DNA from 4 places in the Bradyrhizobium sp. USDA 4452 genome. Region 3 is predicted to be linked to each of the others. Evidence: predicted binding sites of a transcription regulator. Region 3 holds the regulator's gene; each other region holds the start of a gene.

Region 1 (5,849 bases), 4.6 Mb from region 3:
ACTGGCGGTGTCGCCATCCCGCCGGATGCTGAACTCCGCGTTGGAAGCCAGGGCTTGTCCGCTTCCAGCGAGCACTTCAAGCCGATGCGCTTTCGCCTTGACCACGCTTTCACCCGCGATCAGTTCGATCCGCTGCAGGTCGCCGACCGCAGAACGCAGCCCGATGCTGGTCTGCGTGTTCATCTGGACCACGACGTCGTTCGCAAGGGCAACCTGTCGCTGCTCGCCCGTGGCCGTGCGAAAATCAGCCCTCAATTCCGAAATCGACGGCCACAGGCCGAGCGGCGGATAGACCGCGGCGTACGCGGCGGCCGATGCAGTTGCGGCTGCCGCCCCCGCGATGAAGGCACGACGGCCGAGCCGCATCGATCCCCGGCCGGATGAAACCGCTGGATGTTCGAGAGCGTTCGGATCGAGCGCATTCTTGCCGGCCGGGCCAACGGCCTGCCACAATCCCCGCATGTCCCTGAACGCCTTAGCGTGCGCCGGATTCTGTCCGCACCATTGCTTGAACGCCGCCACATCATCGGTGGTCGCAACACCGGGCTTGAGTCGCAGCATCCACGCGATGGCTTCGCGCTGGTGCTTTTCGATGTTGCTATGCGGTGTCATTTCAGCGACTTCGCCTCTCGCGCCGGCACAGTGCTCTGGAGCTCTGCTACCTGCTTAGTCGATTCCAGCGGCTTGGGACCGAAACGTCTTATGACCGGGCGTTCCATGCGGCCTGCACAATACTCAATTGCGCGCTTCAGCTCGATTTCGACCATGCGGCGGGACAATCCCAGTGAATCCGCAATGGTCTGAATCGGAAGTTCCTGAATGCGAGCCGCAAGCAGGATCCCCCGCCTGCGCGGGGGCAAATCCTGGATGATGCGCTCGAGCTTCTGGATATCGAGCAGGGCTTCAACGGTCTCATGCGGCCCTGCTGCTTCGTCCGCAAACTCGATGGCGGCCTCGATCTCCAGACGGCTGGCATGGCGACCTTCCGTCCGCCTCAGAGTGGCGGCCATATTGAGAGCTATGCCGAACAGATAGGAATCCGGCTGAGCCACGGATTTGGTTCCGTCGGATTGGCTCAACTGGAGCCACGTCTCCTGCAGGGTTTCCCGCGCCAGGTCATCCGAGCCGAGCCGGCGCCTCAACCGTGCACGGAAGCTGTCGTACCTGACCAGAAAGCGCTGGCGCAGCGCGTCCCAACTCGTTTCGCTCACGAGACTGATACCCCCGCCCCCGCCAAGACCTTCCCGAACGGCGATGTACCGCCAGATGTCACCCTGCGAAAGCCACTACCATCCATTTCAGCGGCCGTTAATTCCTAATGACTCCGCGCACAAGTTCGGGCAGCTCCGGACGGTTGCGGAAGAATTGCGATCATGATCGGCTGCTGAAGATCGGCAGGTGGCGGAACGCCAAGAGACACACCATCAAGTTTCCGGGCAATGATGCGGTCCCGCCGTTCATCCCCCGTGGTCCCGACCAGACTCGGTTGCCGAATCTGACCATCGGTCGCAATCGAGAACTTCAGCACGGCGCGATAGCGACCCGGTCGGACTTGCTCGTCGTCACACAAAGCGCGCTCAAGGCCGGCCTGGATCACGCCGAAGTAAAAGCGGTTCGCGCCCTTCTCCGGCGGCGGCGCCATGGCCAGGGCAGCCGAAGCTTGTACCTGTTCGATGGTCACGGCGTCCTGCGCGATGGAGCGCGCCGACAGGCGCGTCCCCTCGAGCAGCAATTGCAGCGCCTCGAACGCCGTAAACGTCCCCACCACGGCCGTCGACCTGCGCTCGTGGGCGATTGCGCTGTCGTAGAGCGTTTCGATGCCCGTCACGCCGCTGTATGCTTGCAGAGCACTCGCAAGCGGCTGAGCCGGAATATTCATCGCAAACTTGCGCGAGGCCGAGACTGATGTTGTCGTGCTGCCTTCATCAGCTGCCGAGCCGTCCAAACCTGCAGCCGCAAGAAACGCGGAGAACACCACAAGACAGGCACGAACAGCCGTAAGGCTGCCCGGATGGTTCACTGAGCGCACCGCAACGAAAGCCCCTTCGAAAACAGGCCATCAGCCTCTGTCTTGATCTAGTTACAGGGTTGACCGCGACAGTTATGTGACAGAGCCGCCCCGCTCCGCTGGACTCTGCCGGCCACGTCCGAGATTCTGTCTCCAAACTCTCGCCTAACCACGGACGACAGCCGCGCACCGTTCACCGTTGCCGGCTACTGGCTTTTGCCATCAACGCTTGAGCGGCCACGACCTGTTCTGCGAGCTGTCTCACCTCGAAATGAGCGCAACCGACGTCGAGATGCTTTTGGACCTCTGCTCTGCCGACGTTCCGGGCCTCGTGAGGAAGCGGTGCTTGAAACGAGCAGCGCCGCACAACGGGCGATATCTCGACGGTCAAGGCGTTCGGAATCTCGCCAACAGGTATCACCCACACGAACTTGGCGCGCCGCCTTAAGACGCCAGTCCGACACCGGAAAATAGACTCACAGCAGAAAGGCAAAGCCTGGAATCGCTGGGCAAAATGGACTCAAGTCCATCTTGGCCGGACAAAGTATTTGAAAACATTGGAGCGGGTGAAGGGAATCGAACCCTTGTATTCAGCTTGGAAGTCTTCGAATTTCTTCAATAATTCAAGATCCATTCCGATATTTTGCAGCCTTTTCGATGATTGAGATCACTACAGAATTTAGCGTTGTCGGAATCGCGGCCGTTGGTACCTGGGACCGGACCTCCGACCCCTCCACCAAGCTCGATCCCCTTCGATGAGGCCGAATGTTTGGGGGCGACATGGCTGCCTCAGGCGTTAGTGGTTGAAAGTCGTCAGCGCCGTCACGATGAGGGACAGGCCCGCAAACAGCAGCAGTACCAGGACAGTTTTTCGGAAGCTCTCGTCGTTGATCTTCCCGAAGAGTTTGAATCCTGCCCAAAGGCCGGCAACCATGAAGGGAACGCCCCATGCGTAGAGCGTCAGCGTGTCCCTGGTAATGCTGCCGGCAACTGCTTGCGATATCGAGATCACGACGAAGGCGACGAACCGCACGGGCTGGAATACCGCACGTTGCAGACCCGGGACCGCGCCATCGCCATCGCCATCGCAGGATTTGCCTCAATAGCTTTTGGCGTGCTGGCTCTGCTTCTCGTATTTGCGATTTGAACCCGTAAAAATACGGGGCCGAGTAGTCGTGGCACAAACTGCACTTTGCGCGGGAAACGTTCCCTGCCTAGGATAGACGCCCTCTAGGCAGGAGTTTCCAATGACATATGGTCTTCTGGATTCTGCTTCGAATGATGGCCCAAATCAGCGCAGCTCGCGTGTTTCCATCATCATTGGCTGGCGTCGCGCCCTAGCGGTGCTCTCCGAAACATCGGAAGTATTCTACCTAGGCCTGGTTGTTCTCCTCGGCTTGCTTCCGATCGCTATGACAGCCGCAGCCCTGCTTGGTTCTGAGGGTTAAGCAGCAACCTGGCTCGCGTCCCACACGGGCCGGTAGATGGCCCCAGCAACTAGCCTCCACTCGGCCCCCAACGAGTTGCTGGGGCCGCTTCCATTCCGCTACCGGAGTTTTCCGGATACCGCGATCAAGTGTTCTTTAAAGTGGCCCTGCGACGGTCTCGACGATAGCTGCGCTTGACCTAAAGAATTGCCTTCACGAAGGGCTGTTCATAGCAATGGACGTTGTCGCTGGCCTCCTCATCGGCGACCAGTATTTCAACAATGGCCATTACACGGACGGCGTCCAACGGATGGCTAGCCAGATGAGACGCTCCTTCGGAGTGTAAGCCCGCAAGTTCGATGCAACCCATAAGGGGCAAGATGAATCGGAGTGGCTTTATTGGTGTTGTGACGATTGTTGCAGGATGGTCTTTCTGCGGTCTGCTTGTGTCGGCGCAGGCTACGACGTTCCAAAGTTATCATTGCTCCGACGACACCCGATTCACCGTCGGATTCTATCCACACGACCCGCACGCATATGTGCATTTCCTCGATGGGCGAGAGACGTTTAGGTTGCGGAAACGGCTTGCGTTTTCCGGTGCGCGCTACTCGGCAAACCGCGTCGTTTTGAAGATCTCGAAGTCGGGTCACACCACAATCAAGCGTCCAAGGCGCCCAGAAACCGCCTGTGAATTGATGTCCACGCGTGGCAGCTAGCGCACGCCGATGCACATCACTGGCTTAGCTAACCACGAGCACACGGCCCACGCCTTGATGCAAAACTGCTGTGTGCTCAGGGTTTCGTCGAAGAGGCTTGCCCGCCCGTCACCTCGGAAATTCGCCTTACAATCCCGTCTAGCGCGGTGCGAACGGAATCGTTGGTATAGGGATCGTCTGGGTGCGGCGGAGACCCCTCCCTGTTGAAATAAGGCCGCTCTCCCATACGTCGTCCCCATTCGACGTCGGCTTGGCGGACAAGTTCTTCAAGGCGATCATCTGAGGCTAGAACCCGCTGGCAATAGTCGGCCAAGGCGCGGAGCCGCTGATCTAGGTTGTTAAGCAGCAGCACGCTTCCTTTGAGTTGGCGCGGTAGGAGTGCCTGCAATGCTCCCGTCGAATCGATAAGATTGCTTCGCAACCATGTATCGATCTCTATCTCGGCCGCCTGCACTCTGGAAACCGCGGAGCCGCCTTTCATCGCGCCCGGACCAAGCATCCGCCCGATGGCTTCCTTCGCCGTGAACTTTCGCCCTTGGCGGATTTCGCGTTCAAGTTCGGCTTCCGCTTTGGAACGCTTGTCGTCATCGCTCATCGAATTGCCCTTTCGCAAGCCCAAGGCCGGGTGCGGCAATGCGGCGGAAGCACACCCTTTCGCCTAGCATGTGACGCCGTCTCTGATCGCTTCGAGCCCGCCGTTTGAATACCGGCGATCGTGCGAGATAATGCCGCCACCGGCGTGTACAAGAGCACACCTTCACCCCCCCTTAACATGAGGGGGCGCTAAGGCTCGTCGAACGTCTCATTTGGCTGAGACCGTTCGTGACTTGTCCTCTCCGAGTTGCTGTCCTTGCGCAAGTCTGCGCTCCAACATGCCCATGACGGTGTTTATTGCGTCGAACGCTCTCGAATGGGAGTCGTCTCCTCCCAGATGCGTCAGATCGAACACCAGGATTTTCTGGCGCGCAATCGCACTCCTGTATGGTTCCTCCTCTGGATTGATGTCTCCCACACGGTTTGTCCCTCCCGAAATCGACTTTGAGATTTTTAGGGCGACATCATCCTGGGACAAGAACAAGCCGATGCGGGGGCGCCGGGAGCCCATTCCTTCGACAACGTTGATGAACTCGTCAAATGCAACGTCGGGCGCGACCATCGCTACGTTCTTCAGCTTCGACATCGTTCCCCTGCGCGGTGCTTTCACGCGGAGTGCATCAAGAGTCACCAGGCAGCCCATGAAGTGGCACACAAGGGTGATCTCGTTGACGCTGAGATTCAAGGTCACGACATCCAACAGCTGGGCCAACGACACGCCCGATTGCATCGCGACCTTGCGGTCGTGCTCATATGAACCAAGATTTGCCGCTCCCTGCGACGGCCACGAAAAAAGAACTGGAATAACTGGAAGCCCGCCGTCCTGGACGAACTGGGCGTGGCGGTACACCGCGTCATCGAAGCGATTGTTGACTCCATGAATGAAGATCATTGCCTTGCTGCGATGCTTTGACCTGGCCACGGTAGTGACGGCTTCTTCGAACGCGGCGCGATCCAGATAGTCCGCCGACGTGGTCACGAAGTCTTTGCGTGGGTCGCCTGGAGGGGATATCGGCCACTGTATTTCACCGACCGTACGAGAACCATCTGACGGAATGGAAATCGTGACTTGGCCAAACGCCAGCTCGTTCGACGCCTCTCGGC
Region 2 (5,849 bases), 780 kb from region 3:
TTCGGTGTTCGTCGCCTCGTCGATCGCAGTGTTCCTGCTGCTACGCGGGATCGCCGAGATCCTGATGGCGGTGGCGCGGCGGCTGCCGCGCAGCCGCATGACCATGCTGCGGCTCGCCATCGCCAACATCCACCGGCCGGGCGCGCTGACGCCCTCGGTGGTGCTGTCGCTGGGTCTTGGCCTCGCGGTGCTCGTCACCATCACCCAGATCGACGGCAATCTGCGCCGACAGTTCCTGGCCGCATTGCCGGAACGGGCACCGTCGTTCTTCTTCATCGACATCCCCTCGACCGAGGCCGACCGCTTTGGTGCTTTCCTCAAGCAGATCTCTCCGGACTCGACCATCGAGGACGTGGCCATGCTGCGCGGGCGCATTGTCGCCGCGCGCGGCGTCAAGGCCGACCAGCTCAAGCCGTCGGTCGATTCGGAATGGGTGCTGCAAAGCGACCGCGGCCTGACCTACACCGGCGAAATTCCCAAGGGTTCAAAGATCGTCGAGGGCGAATGGTGGGGGCCGGACTACAGCGGACCTCCGCTGGTCTCGATGGAAAAGAAGATCGCCGATGGCCTGTCCTTGAAGATCGGCGACGAGATCGTGGTCAACGTGCTCGGCCGCGATGTGCCGGCCAAGATCGCCAATCTGCGCAACATCGACTGGCAGGGCCTCGGCATCAATTTCGTGCTGGTGTTCTCGCCGAATGCCTTCAAGGGCGCGCCGCATAGCCACGTCGCGACCCTGACGGAACCCCATGCCGGCGCCACCGATGACGCGCGCATCATCAAGCAGGTCGCCGACGCATTCCCGATGGTGACCAGCGTCCGGGTCCGCGAGGCGCTGGAGACGGTCGGCACCGTGGTCAGCAATCTGGTGCTGGCGATCCGCGGCGCCAGCGCCGTGACGCTGATCTCGGCGATCCTGGTGCTGGGCGGCGCGCTCGCCGCCGGGCACCGCCACCGCGTCTATGACGCCGTGATCCTCAAGACGCTCGGCGCCACGCGGGCGCGACTGCTCGGCGCCTACGCGCTGGAGTACCTGATGATCGGCTTTGCAACCGCAATATTCGGGGTGATCTCAGGTTCGGTCGCCGCCTGGCTGATCGTGACGCGGCTGATGACGCTGAGCTTCATCTGGCAGGCCGGCAGCGCCGCGCTGGTCGTGGTCGCCGCGCTGGTCGTCACCGTCGGATTGGGGCTGGGGGGGACGCTGCTCGCGCTGAACCAGAAGCCGGCCTCGGTGCTGCGGAATTTGTGACAATTTGTAGCGGCGGCAGCGCCGTTTTGCCTGAAAATGCTAGGCCAGAGCGACATTCGGCCGCGCGTGGAAGCTTGCGTCGGATGTGTTAATTTCCCACATACCACTCGGGTCGGATAGTCGGTTTGAATGACACGCAATTAATGTTCCGCAAACCGAGCCATCTGAGATAGATTTACGACCGGCGCCGCAAATCCCTTGCGCTCCACCGGGACCAACCACGGGAATTCGACCATGTCGGACCTAGACCGCAACTACGCTTCTCCTTTCGGCCGGGCCGCCGGGCGCATTGACGCTGCGGCCGTCGACGCCGGTCTGCGCGCCTACATGCTGCGCATCTACAACTACATGAGCATCGGCCTGGCCATCACCGGCCTTGCCGCGCTCGGCGTCTACATGGGCGCGGTGACGACCGACCAGTCCGCCGCCGTCGCCAAATTCGGCAATGCCTATCTGACGCAGTTCGGCTACGCGATGTTCGTGAGCCCGCTGAAGTGGCTGTTCATCCTCGCCCCTCTGGCGATGGTGTTCGTCATCTCGGCCGGCATCAACCGCCTGCAGCCCGCGACCGCCCAGCTTCTGTTCTGGGTGTTCTCGGCGCTGATGGGCCTGTCGCTGTCGTCGATCTTCCTGGTGTACACGCACACTTCGATCGTGCGCGTGTTCTTCATCACCGCGGCGACGTTCGGTGCGCTGAGCCTCTACGGCTACACCACCAAGCGTGACATGAGCGGCATGGGCTCGTTCCTGTTCATGGGCCTGATCGGCATCATCATCGCGAGCCTGGTCAACCTGTTCCTGGCCAGCTCGGCACTGCAGTTCATCGTCTCGGTGGTCGGCGTGCTGGTGTTCGCAGGCCTCACCGCCTGGGACACCCAGCGGCTGAAGAACGACTACATCTACGGCTACGCCTCGCAGGGTGGCGTGATGGCAGAGCGTGCGGCAATCACAGGTGCGCTGTCGCTCTACCTGAACTTCATCAACCTGTTCACGCTGCTGCTGCAGCTGCTCGGCCAGCGCGACTAAGCGGCTCGCGCCAGCCAATCGATCCAAGCCTTGCAAATCCAAGCCTTGCAAGCCCCGGCCATGCGGCCGGGGCTTTTCTTTTGCGCCGGGAAAATACTGACGATGCGGCACACGCTCGGCATGGGCTGCACAACGGTTTCCGGCGGATTGGAACGACGACCGCGTGGCCCGGATAGAGCGCAGCGCAATCCGGGACAAGTCCATCCGCTGTTATGGCAGCCCCGGATTGCGCTGCGCTGCATCCGGGCTACGAAGCGGCGAGTTTGCCGCGCCTACACCAGCGACAGCTTGCGATCGATCACGAACAGCACCCGTTCGAGCTCGTGGCCGCGGCGCAGGATCAGGCCGGTCGCCGAAATCACGCTGTACATGCCCTGCTTGCGCGCGAGCCGGGGATCCTTCTCGATCCGGTAGATCGGCATTTCGGAGGCGCGCCGGAACACCGAGAACACGGCGCGGTCCTTGAGGAAGTCGATCGCATAGTCGCGCCACTCGCCGTCGGCGACCATGCGGCCGTAGAGATTCAGAATGCGGTTGAGCTCAAGTCGGTTGAATGTCACGCGGTTGGGCTGAGGGGTCGCGGCGGCGGGACGCGCCGCGGCACGACTCCCGCTCGGATCGGTGTCCTCCGAGATCAAACTCATCGAGCGCCTCCTGTCATCCCGGTGACGATCAAGCTCCGAAGCCCGGTGCCCCCACCTTGGGATCGTCACGAGAGTGACATGATCGCGCTAAGCGAAGGACGCCGCAAGGGGCCATTCGCAATGCAACCAGCCCTTAACCACGGGCATGCGCGACGAATTGTCCGGAAAACCGAAGAGTCACGGGAACGTTAGCAGAATCATATTGCTGCCCCACTTCCGCCCATCGCCCGCCCCGCTGCCCTGCGAAAAGATAATCCTGCGTTGGCCCGGTCCTTTCGGTTCCGGATTCCTCAGCCCCCAGCCCCCCGGGGCCGTCGGGATCGGGCCTGTTCGCAGGGGAATCAAATCCCAACACTGGGCCAACGAAAGTTGGTCCTTTTTGTTTTTGGGACCCTGCTCGATCAACGCGCGATCGAGACTTGCGCAAGGCCCCGGCGCCTTGCTTCAAGAAAAACCGGACGCACGCTCGCCGCCGCGCAAGGCGGCGCGACAACACGCATGCGTCTCGACGACGCGGCCGACTGAAACTAGCGCAGCGAGGTGAATGCGGCGCCGAGCATCGGGCCCGGCTTTTCGCGATTGCCGTCCTGGACGTAGACGGCCGCGGCGTCGACACCATCGCGCGTGATGTTCTCCAGCGGCACGGTCCAGCTCCCGGACGAGCCATTCCAGTCACCGACCTTGAGGAGATTGCGCACCACGTTGTGGTAGGTGATCTCGCGGCCGCGGTTCTCGCCGCGCGCGATCGAGATCGGTACCGACTTCGAGATCGAGCAGATCCAGACTTCGCCGCGCGACGCCGCGGGCGATTTCGATGCGGCGACCGACACGTTGATCTGCTTGCCGGTGAGCGTCATCGTCACCGGCACCGACATCACGCTGCCGCTCTTCTCGGTGTCCTTGATGGCGTCCTCAATGCTGGCACGGTCGCTGCCGATCACATGCGCGGAGCCGTTAATCACGGCCTGCGGCGTGTAGACGTCGCGGTCGCCGCGCATGTGCGAATAGGCTTTCTGGCGCGCGCTGAAACGGGAATCGGCCAGCGTGTCCTTCCAGCCGAGATAGTCCCAATAGTCGATCGGCATGCTCAGCGCGATGACGTTGGGATCCTTCGCGAGCTCCCCGATGATCTTGTCCGCGGGCGGACAGGACGAGCATCCCTGCGAGGTGAAGAGTTCGACGACAGCACGCGGATCGGCGTGCGCGGGGCGGATGATCGCAACGATCGCGCAGAACCCAAGCGCGCTGGACCATCGCGAGATAGAATTATAGGCCATCATCGCTGTCATACTGCGAACCAGTCGTGATGATTTCTATCCGTAATTGTACGGAGCATGAAGTCTGTCCCTGAACTTGCGTGCCCCAAAACGCGAGAAAGCGGCCTTTTCATAGGCCGCCTTCTTTTTAGCCGCTACTCACTAAGCAGTGAGGCATCGATCACAAATCCGCGCGAGAGCGTGTCCGGAAAGTGCGAAGCGGTTTTCCCCGCGACAAACGCAAGGCGTTTGCGCGGAGATCATGCTCGAACAAGGGGCTTAGGCCGCGAGCTTGCGCAGCACGTAATGCAGGATGCCCCCGTTGCGATAGTAGTCGAGCTCGTCCAGCGTATCGATGCGGCAGAGCAGCGGGACGTCCTTCTTGCCGCCGTCGGCGGAGACGATCTCGGCCGTCAGCGTCTGGCGCGGCTTCAAATCGCCCTGCAGCCCGCGGATCGTGACCTTCTCGTCGCCCTTGAGGCCGAGCGAGGACCACGACGTGCCGTCCTGGAAGGTGAGCGGAAGCACGCCCATGCCGACCAGGTTGGAGCGATGGATGCGCTCGAAGCTCTGGCAGATCACCGCGCGCACGCCGAGCAGGCGGGTGCCCTTCGCGGCCCAGTCGCGCGACGAGCCGTTGCCGTATTCGGCGCCGGCGAACACCACCAGCGGCACGCCTTCGGCCTGGTACTTCATCGCGGCGTCGTAGATCGACATCTGCTCGCCGTCGGGCCAGTGCTTGGTCAGACCGCCTTCCGGAATATTGCCGTCAGCGCCCTTCAGCATGAAGTTCTTGATTCGGATGTTGGCGAAGGTGCCGCGCATCATCACTTCATGGTTGCCGCGCCGCGTGCCGTATTGGTTGAAGTCGGCGGGGCGCACCTGGTGCTCGCTGAGGAATTTGCCGGCGGGCGAGGTCAGCTTGATCGAACCGGCCGGCGAGATGTGGTCGGTGGTGATCTTGTCGCCGAACATCGCGAGGATGCGGGCGTCGACCACGTCGGTGACCGGATCCGGCTGCTTCTTCATGCCCTCGAAATAGGGCGGGTTCTGGACATAGGTCGAGCTCATGTTCCAGCGATAGGTCTCGCTTTCCGTGGTCTTGATCTTGCGCCAGTTGGTGTCGCCCTTGAACACGTCGGCGTACTTCTTCTTGAAGATCGTCGCAGTGACGTACTTCTTCATGAAGGCGTTGATCTCCTTGGCGGTCGGCCAGATGTCCTTGAGGAACACCGGCTTGCCGTCCTTGCCGATGCCGAGCGGCTCGACCGCGAGATCCTTGGTCACGGTGCCGGCGAGCGCATGCGCGACCACCAGCGGCGGCGAGGCGAGGTAGTTCGCCTGCACGTCCGGCGAGACGCGGCCTTCGAAGTTACGGTTGCCCGACAGCACGGCGGCGGCGACGATGCCGTTTTCGTTGATCGATTTCGAGATGTCTTCCGGCAGCGGGCCGGAGTTGCCGATGCAGGTGGTGCAGCCGAAGCCGACCAGGTTGAAGCCGACCTTGTCGAGATCGGCCTGCAGGCCGGAATTGGCGAGATATTCCGCCACCACCTGGCTGCCCGGTGCGAGCGAGGTCTTCACCCAGGGCTTGGCCTTCAGGCCCTTGGCGACCGCCTTGCGCGCCAGGAGGCCGGCGCCGATCAGCACGCTCGGGTTCGAGGTGTTGGT
Region 3 (5,849 bases):
CGGTGTCGGCGATGGTCTCGCCGCGGCCGAGCTGCATCTCCGCGCCGGTCAGCATGATCGATTCACCGCCGAGCTGGCGCATGCCGACGTCGAACGACACCCTGGTGCGGGTCGACGGGCGCTCGAAGATCATCGCCAGCGTCTTGCCTTCGAGCGGCTTCCTGGGCTTCTCATGCGCCTTCAGCTTGGCCTTCATGGCGGCGCCGGCTTCGAGCATGTTGCGCAGCTCGGCGAGCGGCAGCTCGTTGATGTCGAGGAAGTGACGGACCGGCTTGCTCATTATCCAGCCGCCTTCTTCGGCTGCGTCGCCGACAATGTCGCGCAGGCGCGCTCGAGCGAGACGATCGACTGGTCGATCTCGGCCTCGGTCACGATCAGAGGCGCGAGGAACCGCACCACGTTGTCCCCGGCGCCGACGGTGAGCAGCTTCTCGTTGCGCAGCGCGGCGATCAGATCGCCCGAGGGCACCACGGCCTTGACGCCGATCAACAGGCCCTCGCCGCGCACCTCCGACAGCACGCCGGGATAGCGGTCGACGACCGACGCGAGTTTCTGCTTGAGCAGCAGCGACATCTTCTGCACGTGCTCGAAGAAGCCGGGCTTGAGCATAACGTCGAGCACGGCATTGGCGGCGGCGACTGCGAGCGGATTGCCGCCGAAGGTTGAGCCGTGCGAGCCCGGCGCCATGCCGGCCGCGGCCTGCGCGGTCGCCAGCACCGCGCCGATCGGGAAGCCGCCGCCGAGCGCCTTCGCCAGCGACATCACGTCCGGCGTGACGCCGGTGCGCTTGTAGGCGAACAGCTCGCCGGTGCGGCCCATGCCGGTCTGCACCTCGTCGAATGCGAGCAGCAGGCCGTGCTCGTCGCACAGGGCGCGCAGCGCCTTGAAGAAGGCCTGCGGCGCCGAGCGCACGCCGCCCTCGCCCTGCACCGGCTCGATCAGGATGCCGGCGGTGTTCGGGCCGATCGCCTTCTTCACCGCCTCGATGTCGCCGTGCGGCACCTGGTCGAAGCCGTCCATCGGCGGGCCGAAACCTTCGAGGTATTTCGCCGAGCCGGTCGCAGCCAGCGTACCCAGCGTGCGGCCATGGAAGGCGCCTTCGAAGGTAATGATGCGGTAGCGCTCGGGATGGCCCTTGGAGAAGTGGTAGTGGCGGACCAGCTTGATCACGCCCTCCATCGCTTCCGCGCCGGAATTGCAGAAAAACACAAAGTCGGCAAAGCTCTGCTCGCACAGCCGCGCGGCGAGCACTTCGCCGTCCGGGCTCTTGAACAGGTTCGACATGTGCCAGAGCCTGGTCGCCTGCTCCTGCAGCGCCTTGACCAGATGCGGATGCGCATGTCCGAGCGCGTTCACCGCGACACCCGAGGTGAAGTCGAGATAGCGGTCGCCGTTGGTTGCGATCAGCCAGGCGCCCTCACCGCGCTCGAAGCCGAGATCGACCCTGGCGAAGACGGGGAGCAGATGCGACGAGGCGTTGGTCATGGCGTTCACTGCCGGTTTGAAACCGTCAATTGCTGCGCGGCTTGACGCCAGCGCAGCAACCGCCAGCTTCGGAAAACAAAACGGCCGCCTTTGCGGGCGGCACGTGCACATCATTCTATGCTGCGGCCGGTCAGTGTCAATCGCCAGCAGCCGGCCCCTGCCGGCGTTCCTGCGATGCGAACCCAGCGCAATCCGGAGCATTCCGGTGCGGTGGAAAAGCCGCACGGCAATGCTTAACTGTGTGGGAACATGTGGACGCACGGCCGCGGACTCTTGCGCCAGAGTCACGCCATATTGTAGCGTTTGACCTGTCGGGTACGACATCTCGTGCGGCAGTACTGGACCCTCTAAGTAGCCTTCGTTCTCGCGTAAACGTTCGGGCGCAACACCGTGCCCGGCGAGGGCTAAGGGATTCTGGCCGCAGGGATATTTGTCCAGATTGGCTCGCAGCGCCGCTCCGTTGATTGGCCGGCGCCATGCGAAAGGAAGAATGCGATGACGGTATTGACCTGGTCCGACGATCGCGTCGAGCAGCTGAAGAAGCTCTGGGAATCCGGCCTCTCGGCCAGCCAGATCGCGGCGGAACTTGGCAATGTGACGCGAAACGCCGTGATCGGCAAAGTGCATCGGCTCGGCCTCTCCGGCCGCGCCAAGGCCCCTTCCACGGCCGCGCCGCGGCAGCGCAAGGCCCGCCCCGCCCAGCACATGATGCGGGTGGCGCGCCCGGTCTCGCGCGGCAACACCGCGCTCGCGCACGCTTTCGAGGTCGAGATGGAGCCGGATCCGATCTCCTTCGACAATGTGGTGCCGATGAGCCAGCGGCTGTCGCTGCTCGAGCTCAACGAGGCCACCTGCCACTGGCCGGTCGGCGATCCCTCGAGCCCGGAATTCTTCTTCTGCGGCGGCAAGGCGCTCGCCGGCCTGCCCTATTGCGCGCATCACTCGCGCGTCGCCTACCAGCCCGCCGCCGATCGCCGCCGGCCCTCGGCGAAGCCACAGATCAAGTAAGCACTCGGGAAACTGCCTGGACTGCAAAAACAAATCCCCGCGCAAGCGGGGATTTTTTTGTGGCTCGTAGCCCGGCTACTTCACCGGCGTTGTCCCGGCCAAAGCCGGAACGACATTGTGCTTGCGATTGCTGCACTGCCTTACGGCTGCGGCTCGGCCTTTGCAAAGCGATCGTCGAGCGCGTAGCCGGCGCCGCGCACGGTGCGGATCGGATCCTGCTCGCGGCCGGGATTGAGCAGCTTGCGCAGACGGCCGATATGCACGTCGACGGTACGTTCATCGATATAGATGTCGCGGCCCCAGACGCTGTCGAGCAGCTGCTCGCGGCTGAACACGCGGCCGGGATGCTCGAGGAAGAATTCGAGCAGCCGATACTCGGTCGGCCCGAGATCGATCGGACGGCCCGAGCGCGCCACGCGGCGCTTCTCGCGATCGAGCTCGATGTCGCCATAGGTCAGCACGGTCGCAAGCCGCTCCGGACTCGCACGGCGCAGCAGGCCCTTCACCCGTGCCAGCAATTCCGGCACCGAGAACGGCTTGACGATGTAGTCGTCGGCGCCGGTGGCAAGCCCGCGCACGCGCTCACTCTCCTCGCCGCGCGCGGTCAGCATGATGATCGGAAGCTGCTTGGTCTCGGGCCGCGCACGCAGGCGACGGCACAGCTCGATGCCGGACAGGCCCGGAAGCATCCAGTCCAGCACCACGAGGTCGGGAACGCGCTCCTTCAGGCGGGTGTCGGCATCGTCGCCGCGCCCCACCGTTTCGACATCGTAGCCTTCCGCATCGAGGTTGTAGCGCAACAGTGTCGTCAGCGCTTCCTCGTCTTCGACTACCAGAATGCGTGCGCTCATCGGTTTAAGTTCTCTCTCTGTGATGATCCGTTGCCCAGACGCAAACCGAAACGCTTACTTTCCTGAGCATAACCCCTGCGGAAAACGGCTTGTCGTGAAGACAATCCGGCTCCGCGCCCGCGGATCATGTCCTAGGTACCCGGCACAGTGGTGGCAAAGTTGGTCATGTCGCCCTTCGGACGCTTGTCGGTGATCTGCTGGCCTTCGATCATGTAGAACACGGTCTCGGCGATATTGGTGGCGTGATCGCCGATCCGCTCGATGTTCTTGGCGCAGAACATCAGATGGATGCAGAACGAGATGTTGCGCGGATCCTCCATCATGTAGGTCAAGAGCTCGCGGAACAGCGAGGTGCAGATCGCGTCGACCTCCTCGTCGCCCTTCCAGACGTTCATCGCCGCCGGCAGATCGTGCGCGGCATAGGCGTCGAGCACCGACTTGACCTGCGACAGCACGAGGTCGGTCATGTGCTCCAGGCCGCGGATCAGCTTCAGCGGCTGGAAATCGCTCTCCAGCGCCGCGACGCGCTTGCCCATGTTCTTGGCGAGGTCGCCGATCCGCTCGAGATCGGTGGCGACGCGCATCGCGCTGACGATCTCGCGCAGGTCGATCGCCATCGGCTGGCGGCGGGCGATCGTCAGCACCGCGCGCTCTTCGATGACACGCTGCAGATTGTCGATCTCGATGTCCGCGGCGACCACGCGCTTGCCGAGCGCGACGTCGCGACGGATCAGCGCGTCGACCGACTCGGTAATCATCCGCTCGACGAGCCCGCCCATCTCGGCGACCAGGCGGGTCAATTCCTGCAGGTCGCTGTCGAATGCCTTGGCGGTATGTTCAGAAGCCATCGTCATTCTCCTCAGCCGAACCGGCCGGTGATGTAGTCCTGGGTGCGTCGATCGCTCGGCGAGGTGAAGATCTTGTTGGTGTCGTCGAACTCGATCAGCTCGCCGAGATACATGAAGGCGGTCTTGTCGGAGACGCGCGCCGCCTGCTGCATGTTGTGGGTGACGATCGCGATCGTGTAGTCCTCGGAGAGCTCCTGGATCAGTTCCTCGACCTTGGCGGTCGAGATCGGATCGAGCGCAGAGCACGGCTCGTCGAACAGGATCACCTCGGGACGCACCGCCACGGTGCGCGCGATGCACAGCCGCTGCTGCTGGCCGCCAGAAAGCGACAGGCCGGAAGCGTTCAGCTTGTCCTTGACCTCGTTCCACAGCGCACCGCCGCGCAGCGCCTTCTCGACCCGGTCGTCCATCTCGGACTTCGAGATCTTCTCGTAGAGGCGGATGCCGAAGGCGATGTTCTCGTAGATCGTCATCGGGAACGGCGTCGGCTTCTGGAACACCATGCCGACGCGCGCGCGCAGCAGATTGAGGTCGAGCTTGGGATCAAGAATGTTGGTCTGGTCCAGCATCAGCTGGCCGACAGCGCGCTGGCCCGGATAGAGATCATACATCCGGTTGAAGATGCGCAGCAGGGTCGACTTGCCGCAGCCCGACGGGCCGATGAACGCCGTGACGCGGTTGGTGCCGAGCGTCAGGTTGATGTTCTTCAGCGCGTGGTGCTCGCCGTAATAGAAGTTGAGGTTGCGCACCGTGACTTTCGGCGGCGCTTCCGGCAGCGGCACCTGCGGAACGTGGCTCGCGGCGGTCGTGGAGACGGAAAGCTCGGTCATTTTGCGGCCCTTTCGGCACCAAGGATACGCGCGCCGATATTCAGCGCGAGCACGGTGAAGGTGATGAGCAGCGCACCGCTCCACGCCAGCTCTTTCCAGTAGGCGTAGGGGCTCTGCACGAAGTTGTTGATGGTCACCGGCAGGTTGGCCATCGTCTTGGTCAAGTCCCAGCTGAAGAACTGGTTCGACAGCGCGGTGAACAGCAGCGGCGCGGTCTCGCCCGCGACGCGGGCGGTCGCCAGCAGCACGCCGGTGATCAACCCGCTGCGCGCAGCACGATAAGCGATCCGCTTGATCACCAGCGAACGCGGCAGGCCGAGCGCGGAGGCCGCCTCGCGCAGCGGGTTGGGCACCAGCAGCAGCATGTCCTCGGTGGTGCGCACCACGACCGGGATCACGATCACTGCGAGCGCAAGCGCACCCGCGATCGCCGAGAAGCCGCGCATCGGCACCACCACCGCGCCATAGATGAACAGGCCGATGATGATCGACGGCGCACTGAGCAGGATGTCGTTGATGAAGCGGATCACCGAGGTGAGCTTGTCGTGCTTGCCGTACTCGGCAAGGTAGGTGCCGGCGAACAGGCCGAGCGGCGCGCCGATGCCGACGCCGATCACCGTCATGATCACGGAGCCGACGATGGCATTGAGCAGGCCGCCATCGGTCGAGCCCGGCGGCGGCGTATTCTGGGTGAACAGTTGCACGCTGAGGCCTGCGATGCCGTTGTAGAGCAGCGTGATCAGGATCAGCGCCAGCCAGGTGACGCCGAACAACGCCGCGCCGACGCAGAGCGTGCGAACGACGATGTCGCTGCGGCGGCGGGATTT
Region 4 (5,849 bases), 4.0 Mb from region 3:
TTCAGATACCGGTGTCAGGCGACCAGCTTCGCGAACAGGTCGGCGTCGACATTGCCGCCGGAGAGCACGATGACGACGTTCTTGCCCTTGGCATCGATCCGCCCCGCCAGCAGCGCGGCGAGCCCGATCGCGCCGCCGGGCTCGACCACGAGCTTCAGCTCGCGATAGGCAAAGGCGACGGCGGCGCCGACCTCGTCATCGGACGCGCTGACGCCATTCGCCAGCAGCTTGCTGTTGATCGCGAAGGTGAGTTCGCCCGGCATCATCGCCATCAGCGCGTCGCAGATGGTGCGCGCGGCGACCGGATGCGCCTCGCGATGGCCGACCTTGAGCGACAGGGCGTGATCGTCATAGCCCGCAGGCTCGGCGACGATCACCTGGGCCTGCGGATATTTTGCCTTCACCGCGGTGGCGACGCCCGCGATCAAGCCGCCGCCTGATGCCGGCGCCACGACGATATCGGGCGTCAGCCCGAGCGCCGCCATATCCTCGGCGATCTCGCGGCCGGCGGTGCCCTGGCCCGCGATCACCAGAGGATCGTCATAGGGAGGCACCAACGTCGCGCCACGCTTGCTGGCGATACCGCTCGCGATCGCCGCACGGTCGTCGCGATCGCGATCGTAGAGCACGACCTCGGCGCCATACGACTTGGTCCGCTCGCGCTTGGTGAGCGGGGAGTCCGCAGGCATCACGATGGTCGCCTGCATGTTGAGGATCTTTGCCGCCGCGGCAACGCCCTGGGCGTGGTTTCCCGAGGAGAACGCGACGACGCCGCCGCTCCGCTGCTCCTGCGGGATCGAGGCGAGCTTGTTGAAGGCGCCGCGGAACTTGAACGATCCGGTTCGTTGCAGCATCTCGGGCTTGAGGAAGACCTGGGTGCCGACGCGTTCGTTGAGAACGGGGAAAGTCAGGAGCGGCGTGCGCACCGCGAACGGCGCGACCACCCTTGCGGCGGCATCGATGTCCGCAGCAGCGACGGGTGGATTGAGAGGGGTGTCCGTCATCCGCAATTTCTATCGCGGCCGCGGGCAACCCGGCAAGACGCTTTAGCGTGAGGTGGGATGAGGAGCCGGCAGGGCCGCCAAATGGTGCTCCTCGGCACCGAATTCGAACACCTCCCCCTCGCCGTCGGGCGCCGCGGGGCGGACGTTCATGCAGCGGTCGATGAACACCCGGGCTGACGCCTGCCAGGTGTGGAGCGCGGCGAAATCGACGCAGGCCTGCCGCGGGATGCTGAGCGCCTCCAGGCAAGCGTGGCGCAAATCCTCGTCGAGGACACCGACCGGCGCCGCGCCGATCACGTCGCGAGGACCGGTGACCGGAAAAGCGGCAACCGGCAGGCCGCTGGCCAGGGCTTCAAGCAGCACCAGACCGAACGTATCGGTGCGGCTCGGGAAAACGAACACATCGGCTGCGGCATAAATTTCGGCCAATTCTTCGCCATGGCGGGCGCCGAGGAACACGACTTCCGGATATTTCCGCTCCAGCGCCGCGCGTGCCGGGCCGTCGCCGACCACCACCTTGGTGCCGGGTAGATCGAGATCCAGGAACGCTTCGAGATTCTTCTCCACCGCCACCCGGCCGACGCTGAGATAGACCGGCTGCGGCAGGCAGAGGTCGACGTCGCGCGGGTGGAATAGCGCGGTATCGACGCCGCGCGACCATAGCACCACGTTGCGGAAGCCGCGCTGGCGCAGCTCTGCAGCCAGCGCCGGGGTCGCCGCCATCACCGCCCGGCTCGGCTTGTGGAACCAGCGCAGCGCGCGCCACACCCAGGCTTCCGGGACTGGCGTCCGTGCCGAGACGTATTCGGGAAAGCGGGTGTGGAAACTCGTCGTGAACGGCAGGCCGCGCTTGCGGCAATAGCGGCGGACCGACAGCCCGATCGGACCTTCGGTCGCGATATGGATGCTGTCGGGCTTGGCCGCGTCGATCAGGCTCGCGACCTTGGCCCCGCACGGCAGTGCCAGCCTCAAATCGCGATAGCTCGGCATCGCGAAGGTGCGGAACTCGTCCGGCGTCAGGAAGCTCACCTCGACGCCGAGCGATTTCGCCGCCTGTGCCATCATGGTCAGCGTGCGGACAACCCCGTTGACCTGGGGATGCCACGCATCGGTCGCGACCAGGATATGCGTCATGCAGCGCGTGCCGTCACTCGCGGAACTGGGGCGATCCGGCGCACCGGGTCGGTCCAGGTGATGATCTCGAAATGGCCATCCTCGTGCTCGGCGAGCGCGGTGCAGCTCTCGACCCAGTCGCCGCAATTCATGTAGCGGATGCCGTGCTCGTCATGAATCGTCGCGTAGTGGATGTGGCCGCAGATCACGCCGTCGCAGCCGTGACGCCGCGCCTCGCCGGCCAACGTCGCCTCGAACGCGCCGATATAGTTCACCGCCTTCTTGACCTTGAGCTTGGCCCATTGCGACAGCGACCAGTACGGCACGCCGAACATCTTGCGGAAGAAGTTGACGAAGCGATTCATTTGGATCGCGAAGTCGTAGGCCTTGTCGCCGAGATGGGCGAGCCAGCGCGCGTTTTGCACCACGAGGTCGAAGATGTCGCCATGGATCACGAGGTAGCGCTTGCCGTCGGCGCCGGTGTGAACGGTATTCTCCACCACGTCGATGCCGCCGAAATGCGTACCGTAATATTTGCGCAGGAACTCGTCGTGGTTGCCCGGGACGTAGATCACCTTGGCGCCCTTGCGCGCCTTGCGCAGCATCTTCTGCACGAAATCGTTGTGGGTCTGCGGCCAGTACCAGTTCGACTTCAGCGCCCAGCCATCGACGATATCACCAACGAGGTAAATCGTGTCGGCATCGTGAGAGCGGAGGAAGTCCAGCAGGCGGTCGGCTTGCGAACCGCGGGCTCCGAGATGGACATCGGAGATAAACAAAGTGCGAAAGCGCCGCTCGGGGCTTTCTTCACTCAAGGAGTCACTTCCCATGCCTGTGCACCTAACAGCTTCCTGTGACAAGGCGATGACGATCCCCGCGACCCAAGGCCCCACAAAAAGCTAACGAGAATCAGCAGCACGCCCCTCCCCTGCGGATAACAGCGGCGTGCGACAATCTGGCGACATGGGCGGCGGCGGCTGTGCAGAACAGGCGTTGTGTTGCGCGCATATCGCGGGGAACAACACGCATTCGAAACGGCGTTGAATGCGTAGCCCGGATGAAGCGAAGCGCAATCCGGGGTCTTGCGTCCGCGGAACGTGCAGCCCGGATTTCGCTGCGCTCCATCCGGGCTACAAGAGCCTCAATAATATTTGTGGAAGTGATGCACCGGCCCGTGGCCGTGGCCGGCGGCGAAGCGATCGGCGGCGGCGATCGCATCGGTGATCCAGGCCTTGGCATTGCGGACGGCGGTCTCCATCGGCTCACCCTTCGCGAGCCCTGCTGCGATCGCCGATGACAGCGAGCAACCTGTGCCATGCGTGTTTGCGGTGGCGATGCGCGGCGCTGCGAGCGCGATGCTGCGCTCGCCGTCGATCAGATAGTCTATGCTCTCAGTGCCGTGCCCATGGCCGCCCTTCACCAGCACCGCGCGACATCCCATCGCCAGCAATTGCCGGCCTTGCCCTTCGACGTCGGCCTCGCTCGAGGCGACCGGCTCGTTCAGCAGCGCCGCCACCTCCGGCAGGTTCGGCGTGATCAGCGAGGCCAGCGGAAACAACATGGTCTTCAGCGCATCGACCGCCTCGGCTGCGAGCAGCCGGTCGCCCGAGGTCGCGACCATCACCGGATCGAGCACGATGTGGCGCGGCGCCCAGCGCTGCAGCGCGCCCGCGATCGCAACGATGGTCTCGGCCTGCGCCACCATGCCGATCTTGACCGCGCCGACGTTAAGATCGGAGAACACGGCATCGATCTGCGCGGTGACGAACGAAGCCGGCACCGGATGGATGCCGCTGACCCCCGTGGTGTTCTGCGCGGTCAGCGCCGTGATCGCCGAGGCGCCATAGACCCCGAGCGCGGCAAAGCTCTTCAGGTCAGCCTGGATGCCCGCCCCGCCCGAGGAATCCGAGCCGGCGATGGTGAGCGCGACCGGCGTCATGGTGCGGCACCGGCGGTTGAGACGAATGAGACCGTCACGAACAAGATCATGGCCTGTCCTAACCCGGCAGCCCATCGGCAGCAAGTTCGCCTGACTTTACCGCAGGTTGGAGCTGCCTTGACCCTTGCTTTGGCGGCCCGTTTTGGGCCTATAGTCACGGAAATCCCCGGAGACGACTTTGATGGTTCCTTTCTTCGTCCAGATCAAATGCAAGCTCGGCCAGTCCTACACCGTCGCCAACGCGCTGGCGGAAGCCGAGATTGCGTCAGAGATCTATTCCACCGCGGGCAATTACGATCTCCTGGTCAAGTTCTACGTCGACCACGACACCGACATCGGCCATTTCATCAACGAGAAAGTTCAGGTGATCCCGGGCATCCAGGACACGCTCACCATCATCACCTTCAAGGCGTTCGGCGCGAAGTAGGACACGCCGTTACGACTGCCTCTCCTTCTTCACCGGCTTCGGCGGTCCCTCGACCGGCGGCAGCGACTTGATGTACTCGGCGATCGCATCGCGATCGCTCGACGAGAGCTGCGAGGTGTTCCGGATCACGCGCACCATCGATCCGCCAGCGCTGTCGCCATCCGGCGTCTGGCCGCTCTCGAGAAAATAGGCGATGTCCTTCGCGCTCCAGTCCGCGATCCCCCGCGGCGTGATGTTCGGCACCCAACCTTCGCCCTCCGGATTCGGGCCACCGGCGAAGCGCTGCGAAGTGATGATGCCGCCGAGGAAGTTGCGCGGGCTGTGGCATTCGGCGCAATGGCCGAAGCTGTTGACGAGATAGGCGCCGCGATACCAATGCGCCGAGCGGCTCGCGTCCGCGATGAACGGCTTGCCGTCCATGAACAGGAATTTCCAGACCCCGACATTGCGCCTGATGTTGAAGGGAAACCGCACATCGTGGTCGCGCACCTTGCCGGCAACCGGCGGCAAGGTCTTCAAATAGGCGAACAGGTCGCGCACGTCGTTGACCCTGGCGTGCTGATACGACGTGTAGGGAAACGCCGGAAAATAGTGCGTCCCCGACGGCGAGGTGCCCTTCATGACAGCGGTGACGAAATCAGCCTCGCTCCAGCGGCCGATGCCGTCGTTCGGGTCGGGCGAGATGTTCGGCGCATAGAAGGTGCCGAACGGCGACGGTATCGCGAGCCCGCCGCCGAGCCTCGTGCGGTCGTCCTGCTTCGGCACGGCGTGGCAGGAGGAACATCCTCCGGCATTGAACGTTGTGAGCCCGTTGGCCAGGTTGGGCTGGTAGACGGGCAGCGCGCTCGCGGCCACGGTCAGGGGGATCGTCAGCCACCAGAACACACCGAAGCCGATCAAGCCGGCCAAAACGGCCAGGAGGAGAATTCGTCGCAACATTCACCGATCCGTCATTCGTCGCGTCAGTTCACTGGCCAGTATGATGGCAACCGGTCTTACAAGCTCGCATCAAATTTGCCGCACTCACGATGATTTTGGGAATAAATCCGGAGAGCCGCGGTTTGAAGATTTGCAACCACCGTGTGACGTCAAAGGGGAGAGAACCATGCCAAACAAGACCTTGCTTGCCACGCTGACGCTGGGCGCCGCTATCGCCCTCGCCGGTCCGGCCTTTGCCGAGAAGCTGCAGGCCAAGCTGGACGGCAAGTCCGAAGTGCCGGCGAACGCCAGCGCCGGGACCGGCACCGCCGACATCGACTACGATGCCGCCACCAAGAAGCTGAGCTGGAAACTGACTTATTCCGGCCTGTCGGGCCCGGCGACCGCCGCGCATTTCCACGGCCCGGCCGAGGCCGGCAAGAATTCC

The links. Region 3 encodes PhoB, which activates phosphate uptake and scavenging genes when phosphate is short. Its sites were predicted from a motif close to TGTCATNNANCTGTCAT; they were not measured.
Region 1: a site for PhoB is predicted at 2,095-2,111, ahead of ACVISU_RS37890 (STN domain-containing protein). Genes of this name have one in related genera too.
Region 2: a site for PhoB is predicted at 2,986-3,002, ahead of ACVISU_RS20110 (DUF2794 domain-containing protein). Genes of this name have one in related genera too.
Region 4: a site for PhoB is predicted at 2,971-2,987, ahead of ACVISU_RS34880 (UDP-2,3-diacylglucosamine diphosphatase). Genes of this name have one in related genera too.

The regions. Positions count from the first base shown of each region.
Region 1 is NZ_JBSSGK010000001.1:8,013,384-8,019,232, reverse strand. It holds gene ACVISU_RS37900 (FecR family protein) at 1-612, opposite strand, end outside; gene ACVISU_RS37895 (RNA polymerase sigma factor) at 609-1,211, opposite strand; gene ACVISU_RS37890 (STN domain-containing protein) at 1,316-2,020, opposite strand; gene ACVISU_RS37885 (hypothetical protein) at 2,805-3,041, opposite strand; gene ACVISU_RS37880 (MliC family protein) at 3,795-4,151, shown strand; gene ACVISU_RS37875 (hypothetical protein) at 4,228-4,746, opposite strand; gene ACVISU_RS37870 (alpha/beta hydrolase) at 4,954-5,849, opposite strand, start outside.
Region 2 is NZ_JBSSGK010000001.1:4,198,171-4,204,019, forward strand. It holds gene ACVISU_RS20100 (ABC transporter permease) at 1-1,252, shown strand, start outside; gene ACVISU_RS20105 (Bax inhibitor-1/YccA family protein) at 1,487-2,278, shown strand; gene ACVISU_RS20110 (DUF2794 domain-containing protein) at 2,551-2,922, opposite strand; gene ACVISU_RS20115 (DUF1223 domain-containing protein) at 3,450-4,211, opposite strand; gene acnA (aconitate hydratase AcnA) at 4,458-5,849, opposite strand, start outside.
Region 3 is NZ_JBSSGK010000001.1:3,420,548-3,426,396, forward strand. It holds gene argF (ornithine carbamoyltransferase) at 1-280, opposite strand, end outside; gene ACVISU_RS16475 (acetylornithine transaminase) at 280-1,485, opposite strand; gene ACVISU_RS16480 (GcrA family cell cycle regulator) at 1,981-2,493, shown strand; gene phoB (phosphate regulon transcriptional regulator PhoB) at 2,634-3,344, opposite strand; gene phoU (phosphate signaling complex protein PhoU) at 3,476-4,192, opposite strand; gene pstB (phosphate ABC transporter ATP-binding protein PstB) at 4,204-5,022, opposite strand; gene pstA (phosphate ABC transporter permease PstA) at 5,019-5,849, opposite strand, start outside.
Region 4 is NZ_JBSSGK010000001.1:7,421,876-7,427,724, reverse strand. It holds gene ACVISU_RS34890 (threonine/serine dehydratase) at 15-1,004, opposite strand; gene ACVISU_RS34885 (glycosyltransferase family 4 protein) at 1,047-2,138, opposite strand; gene ACVISU_RS34880 (UDP-2,3-diacylglucosamine diphosphatase) at 2,135-2,947, opposite strand; gene thiD (bifunctional hydroxymethylpyrimidine kinase/phosphomethylpyrimidine kinase) at 3,259-4,056, opposite strand; gene ACVISU_RS34870 (Lrp/AsnC ligand binding domain-containing protein) at 4,238-4,483, shown strand; gene ACVISU_RS34865 (c-type cytochrome) at 4,493-5,422, opposite strand; gene ACVISU_RS34860 (CHRD domain-containing protein) at 5,589-5,849, shown strand, end outside.